Regions from separate parts of the Paucibacter soli genome, predicted to be linked through region 2. Evidence: predicted binding sites of a transcription regulator. Region 2 holds the regulator's gene; the other holds the start of a gene.
What was found. The regulator LexA, encoded in region 2, represses DNA repair genes until DNA is damaged. The targets are predictions, from matches to a motif close to ACTGTATNNNNATACAGT.
Positions count from the first base shown of each region.

Region 1: a site for LexA is predicted at 1,679-1,696, ahead of recA (recombinase RecA). Genes of this name have one in related genera too.

Region 1 is NZ_JBBHJW010000005.1:252,393-255,756, forward strand. It holds gene WG898_RS12750 (sensor histidine kinase) at 1-895, opposite strand, end outside; gene WG898_RS12755 (response regulator) at 911-1,591, opposite strand; gene recA (recombinase RecA) at 1,733-2,770, shown strand; gene WG898_RS12765 (regulatory protein RecX) at 2,787-3,281, shown strand.
Region 2 is NZ_JBBHJW010000013.1:38,429-41,792, reverse strand. It holds gene WG898_RS23075 (MarR family winged helix-turn-helix transcriptional regulator) at 1-272, shown strand, start outside; gene WG898_RS23070 (organic hydroperoxide resistance protein) at 297-722, shown strand; gene WG898_RS23065 (asparaginase) at 719-1,663, opposite strand; gene lexA (transcriptional repressor LexA) at 1,754-2,452, shown strand; gene WG898_RS23055 (helix-hairpin-helix domain-containing protein) at 2,465-2,761, shown strand; tRNA gene WG898_RS23050 (tRNA-Asp) at 2,839-2,915, opposite strand; tRNA gene WG898_RS23045 (tRNA-Glu) at 3,006-3,081, opposite strand; tRNA gene WG898_RS23040 (tRNA-Ala) at 3,170-3,245, opposite strand; tRNA gene WG898_RS23035 (tRNA-Asp) at 3,331-3,364, opposite strand, start outside.

The DNA.
Region 1 (3,364 bases), on a different contig from region 2:
GCGAGATCTGCTGCAGCGAACGTTTCAATTCGCCGGGCGAGCTGCGGCCCTCGTCGATCTCGCGCTGCGCAAACTCGGCCTGGGTGCGCAGGCCGGCCAGCGGCGTCTTTAGCTGGTGCGCGGCGTCGGCGAGGAAATGCTTCTGGCTGCTGATGGACTGGTCCAGCCGCTCCAGCAAATCGTTGATGGCGCGCACCAGCGGCGCGACCTCGTCGGGAATGCGGCGTTCGTCGATGGGGCTCAGGTCCGAGCTGTCGCGCGAGCGGATGCGGCGCTGCAGGTCGTTCAGCGGCGCGATGCCGCGCGCCAGCGCCAGCCACACCAAGAGCACGGCCAGCGGCAGGATCACGAACTGCGGCAGGATCACGCCCTTGATGATTTCGTTGGTGAGGCGCGCACGCTTGCCCAGGGTCTCGGCCACCTGCACCAGCATGGTCTTGCCGCTGGGGCCCATGCCTTCGGGCACCACCCACAGATAGGCCACGCGCACATTCTCGTGGTCCACCTCGTCGTCGCGGAAGTGCAGCTCCCAGGGCACGATGGTTTCGTCGGCGGTGGGCACGGGCAGGTTGCGGTCGCCGTTCAGGTACTCGCCGCGCAGACCCAGCACCTGGTAGTAGATGGTGTCGGCTTCGTCGGCGCGCAGCAGCGCCGCCGCCTCGGGCGAGAGCGCATAGCGCGAACTGGCCTTGCCGCCGCGCGGCTGCTCGGCCGCCACCTGCAGGCCCAGCGAGCGTGCCATCTCGCCCAGCTCGCGGTCGTAGGGCTTGCTGGCAATGCCCTGCGCCACCAGCCAGGTCAGCGCCACGCTGATGGGCCAGATCACCAGCAGGGGGGCGAGCATCCAGTCGAGGATCTCGCCGAACAGCGAACGTTGCCCGTTGTCAGCGGCCATGCATGACGCCGGGGGTCAGGTCTTGACTTCCTGGATCTTCTCCAGGCAGTAGCCCAGGCCGCGCACCGTGGCGATGCGTATCGGGCCCTGCTCGATCTTCTTGCGCAGGCGGTGGATATAGACCTCGATGGCGTTGTTGCTGACTTCCTCGCCCCATTCGCACAGGCGCTCCACCAATTGGTCTTTGCTGACCAGCCGGCCGGCGCGCTGCAGCAGCACCTCCAGCAGCGAGAGCTCGCGCGCCGAGAGTTCCACCATCTGGTCGTTGATATAGGCCACACGGCCGGTGGCATCGAAGGACAGCGGGCCATGCTTGATGACGCTGGAGGCGGTGCCCAGGCCGCGTCGGGTGAGGGCGCGCACGCGCGCTTCCAGCTCCTGCAGCGAGAAGGGCTTGGCCATGTAGTCGTCGGCGCCCAGGTCCAGGCCCTTGACGCGCTGCTCCACGCTGTCGGCCGCGGTGAGTATCAGCACGGGTACGGCGCTGCCGCGCGCGCGCAGCTTGCGCAATACCTCCAGGCCGTGCAGGCGCGGCAGGCCCAGGTCCAGAATCACCAGATCGAATTCATGCGAGGCCAGCGCGGCATCCGCTTCGGTGCCGGTGCCCACCTGGTCCACGGCATAGCCCGAGGCGCGCAGTGAGCGCAGCAGGCCATCGGCCAGCACTTGGTCGTCTTCAGCGATCAGGATGCGCATCTTTTCTCCATGGGCCGGGTCAGGGATGCCGGCGCCTGTCCCTCATTCTATGGAGCCGCCCGCTTGCCGAGCGGCCTCGCATAAACTACTGTACGAATATACAGATTGCGCCATAATGCGCGCATCAACCGGAGAGCATTCATGGACGCCCCAGTCAAAGCCATCAACACCGAGAAAGCCAAGGCCCTGCAGGCCGCACTTGCCCAGATCGAAAAGCAATTCGGCAAGGGCTCCATCATGCGCCTGGGCGAGGGCGAGGTGATTGAAGACATCCAGGTGGTGTCCACCGGCTCGCTGGGCCTGGACATCGCGCTGGGCGTGGGCGGCCTGCCGCGCGGCCGGGTGGTCGAGATCTACGGCCCCGAGTCCTCGGGCAAGACCACGCTGACCCTGCAGGTGATCGCCGAGATGCAAAAGCTCAGCGGCGTCTGCGCCTTCATCGACGCCGAGCATGCGCTGGACATCCAGTACGCGCAAAAGCTGGGCGTGAACCTGCAGGAGCTGCTGATCAGCCAGCCCGATACCGGCGAGCAGGCGCTGGAAATCGTCGATGCCCTGGTGCGCTCGGGTTCGGTGGACCTGATCGTGGTGGACTCGGTGGCCGCGCTCACGCCCAAGGCCGAACTGGAAGGCGAGATGGGCGATGCCCTGCCCGGCCTGCAGGCCCGCCTGATGAGCCAGGCCCTGCGCAAGCTCACCGCCACCATCAAGAAGACCAATTGCATGGTCATCTTCATCAACCAGATCCGCATGAAGATCGGCGTGATGTTCGGCAGCCCCGAAACCACCACCGGTGGCAACGCGCTGAAGTTCTACGCCTCGGTGCGCCTGGACATCCGCCGCATCGGCTCGATCAAGAAGGGCGAAGAGGTGATCGGCTCCGAGACCAAGGTCAAGGTGGTGAAGAACAAGGTCGCGCCCCCCTTCAAGACCGCCGAATTCGACATCCTCTATGGCGAGGGCATCAGCCGCGAGGGCGAGATCATCGACATGGGCGTGGTGGCCAAGGTGGTCGAGAAGTCCGGCTCCTGGTATGCCTACAAGGGCGAGAAGATCGGCCAGGGCAAGGACAACGCACGCGAGTTCCTGCGCGAGAACCGCGACGTGGCCATCGAGATCGAGAACAAGGTGCGCGAGTCCATGGGCGTGCCGCTGCTGACCGAGAGCGAGGCAGGCTGATCAGCCTAGGCAGGCCATGGTGCGCGGACAGCCGCTGTCGCTGAAGGCGCGCGCCATCGGCCTGTTGGCGCAGCGCGAGCACAGCCTGGCCGAGTTGCGCCGCAAGCTGATGCGCTTGACGCGGCAAAGCAAGGATGCAGCCGCGCAGGATGGCGAGGTGGCCGGGCAGGATCCGGCGGCCGAGGTCGATGCCCTGTTGGTCTGGCTGCAGGCCCAGGGCTATTTGAGCGAGACGCGCTTTGTCGAGTCGCGCATCCATGCGCGCAGCCAGCGCTATGGCAATCTGCGTATCCAGCAGGAGCTTGCTCAACACGGGCTGCGGCTCGAGGCCGAGCAGCTAACCAGGCTGAAGGACGGCGAATTCGAGCGCGCGCGCCAGATCTGGCAGCGCAAATTTGGTGGCGAGGCGCCGGTGGATGCGGCCGCCCGCGCCAAGCAGATGCGCTTTCTGGCCGGGCGGGGCTTTTCGCCCGAGGTGATACGCCGCGTGCTGCGCGCGGACGACGAATAGCTGGCGCAAGGGCTCCGAGCGGACTTGAGTTGGCGCAAGCTGGTGCCAGGAGCACCCCCGCCAAGGTCCTTGTTGACAGCCTC
Region 2 (3,364 bases):
TGGGCGAACGGCTGCAGCTGGATTCGGGCACCCTGACCCCCTTGCTCAAGCGCCTGGAGGCCAACGGCCTGATCCGGCGGCAACGTGCGCGGGACGACGAGCGGCGCGTCCACATCCTGCTCACCGACGCCGGCCTTGCGCTGCGGCAGCGTGCCAAACCCATACCGAAGGCCCTGGCCTGCGCCAGCGCCTGTTCGCTCGATGAATTGAGCTCCCTCACCCGGCGCCTGCATGCGCTGCGCGCGCAGCTCGGCAACGCCGCCACCACCTGACCGTTCCCCAAGGAAGCAAGCATCATGGCTCTCGACAAAGTCCTCTACACCGCCACCGCCACCGCCACCGGCGGCCGCCATGGCACGGCGCAGTCTTCGGACGGCGCGCTCAAGATCGAACTCAGCACGCCGCGCGAGCTGGGTGGCGCCGGCGGCCCCGGCACCAACCCCGAGCAGCTGTTTGCCGCAGGCTACTCGGCCTGCTTCATCGGCGCGATGAAGGCCGTGGCCGCGGCGCAGAAGCTCGCGATTCCGGCCGATGTCTCCATCACCTCGGATGTGGGCATAGGCCCGATCCCGGCCGGATTCGGCATCCAGGTGGCGATGCGCATCAGCCTGCCGGGCATGGAGCGCGCCGCCGCGCAGGCCCTCGTCGACGCTGCGCACAAGGTCTGCCCCTATTCGAACGCCACGCGCGGCAATATCGAGGTGACGCTGACCCTGGTCTAGGCCAGCAGCTGCAGGATCAGCTCGACGCGCGCCTTCACCGCTGACAGTGCGCCGGCGCTTGGCAGGCCGCTCTCGTTCTCCATCACGGGCCCGGCATCGCAACGCGAGCTGCGCAGCACGCGCACGCCCTGGGCCTGCGCCTGCAGCAGGGCCTGCTCGAGATCCTGCGCCAAGGTGCCATTGCCGGTGCCGGCCACCACCAGGCCGGCCACCCCCTGCGCCAGCAAGGCGCGCACCACGCTGCCATCGGCGCCAACGTGATTCATCACGATCTGCACCTTGGGCCAGGCCAGCGTATCGCAGGCAATGCGCGACAGGCCCAGGGGCTGGCCCGCCGGCCAGGCACCCAGCCGGCGCACTGCCCCCTCCTCCACCACGGCCAGCACCGCCTCGTCGCGGGAGCGGAAGGCGTCCACCCGGTAGCTGTGCGCCTTCTGCACCTGCACCGGGTCGTGCACGCGTCCGGCCAGGGCCACGCAGACGCCGCATGCATCCGCCTGCGCCGCCACCGCCACCGCATCGACCAGGTTCTGCGGGCCATCGGGCACCAGCGCGCTGGCCGGGCGCATCGCCGCCGTCAGCACCACGGGCTTGGTCGGCGCCAGCACCCGTTGCAGGAAGTAGGCGGTTTCCTCCAGGGTGTCGGTGCCATGGGTGATCACCACGCCCTTGACCTCGGGGCGTGCCAGCTGCCTGGCGGTGGCCTGGGCAAGGCGTTGCCAGGTCGCAAAGTCCATGTCCTTGCTGTCGAGCTGGGCCACTTGTTCGGCCTCGAGCTTGCGCCCGGCCAGCTGTGGAATCGCCGCCAGCAGGCTGGCCACCGAAAGCTGGCCGGCCGTGTAGCCGACGTTGTCCGCCGCGTCCGCCGAAGTGCCGGCAATCGTGCCGCCAGTGCCCAGGATCACGATCAAGTCATTGGTGTTGCTTTGCAATTTATTCATTCCTGGATGAAAATACAGTAGCTGGATAAATGATCAGAGACCTGCACAGGCTCGGTCTGCCAGTTTCAGCCCATTCCCAGCGAGGTCAGCGTGGACGATAGCCCCAAACTCACAGCCCGGCAGCAGCAAATCCTCGATCTGGTGCGCACCAGCATCGAGCAAACCGGTGCGCCACCCACGCGCGCCGAGATTGCACATGAGCTCGGATTTCGCTCGGCCAACGCCGCCGAAGAGCATTTGCAGGCCCTGGCGCGCAAGGGCGTGATCGAACTGCTGGGCGGCACCTCGCGCGGCATCAGGCTACGCTCGGACACGCTGCGCGCCCTCAACCTGGCGCGCGAGGCACGTACCGGCGTCAGCGGCATGCAGCTCAATCTGCCCATGCCGGCTCTGAACCAACTCACCCTACCCCTGGTGGGGCGCGTGGCGGCGGGCTCGCCCATATTGGCGCAAGAACATATCGAGCAAAACTATAGCGTCGAGGCCGGCATGTTTGCGCGCAAGCCGGACTATTTGCTACGCGTACGCGGCATGAGCATGAAAGACATTGGCATCATGGATGGCGACTTGCTGGCCGTGCAACGTGCCAGCGAGGCCAGGAACGGCCAGATCGTCGTCGCCCGCATCGGTGATGAGGTCACCGTGAAGCGTTTCAAACGCGGCAAGCAAGGCATTGAACTGCTGCCAGAAAACCCCGATTTCGAGCCCATACGCGTGAGCGAAGGCGATCAGAGCTTTGCGCTCGAAGGCCTGGCGGTCGGCTTGATACGCTCGCAGTTTCTCTCCTGAGGCGGCAGGCCCATGGCGAAACCGAGCAAGGCGGCGCATTGCGACGATTGCGTGACGCTGGAGCAGATCCCCAATATCGGCCCCGCCATGGTGGACGATCTGCGCCTGCTGGGCATACGCGTGCCGGGCGAGTTGCGCGGGCGCGATGCCTTTGTGCTCTACCAGCAGCTGTGCGCCATCACCGAGCAGCGCCACGACCCTTGCGTGCTCGATACCCTGATGGCGGCGGTTGACTTCATGGCCGGCGCTGCCGCCGCGCCCTGGTGGCATTACACGCCGCAGCGCAAGGCGCTCTACGGCAGTATCTAGCGCAGTATTTGGCGTCGCATTTGGCGCATAAACAAAAACCCCGACCGCTTGCGCAATCGGGGTTTTTTACAAAATGTTGGCGGAGTGGACGGGACTCGAACCCGCGACCCCCGGCGTGACAGGCCGGTATTCTAACCAACTGAACTACCACTCCAGATGGACAAGCATTATATAACTCATCGCATCGGCAAGTTTTGTAAATTCTCGATACTCTCGCATCGATATTTACCAAGCCTTGCAAACTTGGCGTCCCCTAGGGGATTCGAACCCCTGTAGTCACCGTGAAAGGGTGGTGTCCTAGGCCTCTAGACGAAGGGGACTAAACCTTCTTGTGAATATTATAAACCTAAATCGCGCGCCACCTGACATATCCTAATCATATTCTCAGACATATTGCCCGGTAATTGATGGTGGAGGTAAGCGGGATCGAACCGCTGACCTCTTGCATGCCATGCAAGCGCTCTCCCAGCTGAGCTATACCCCCGTGAGGACAGCGCGCCATTCAAGCGTCAAATACTCTTCTCAAAATACAAGCGGCCAACTGAATGGCCGCCGTACTAGCGAAACCTTGGCGGAGTGGACGGGACTCGAACCCGCGACCCC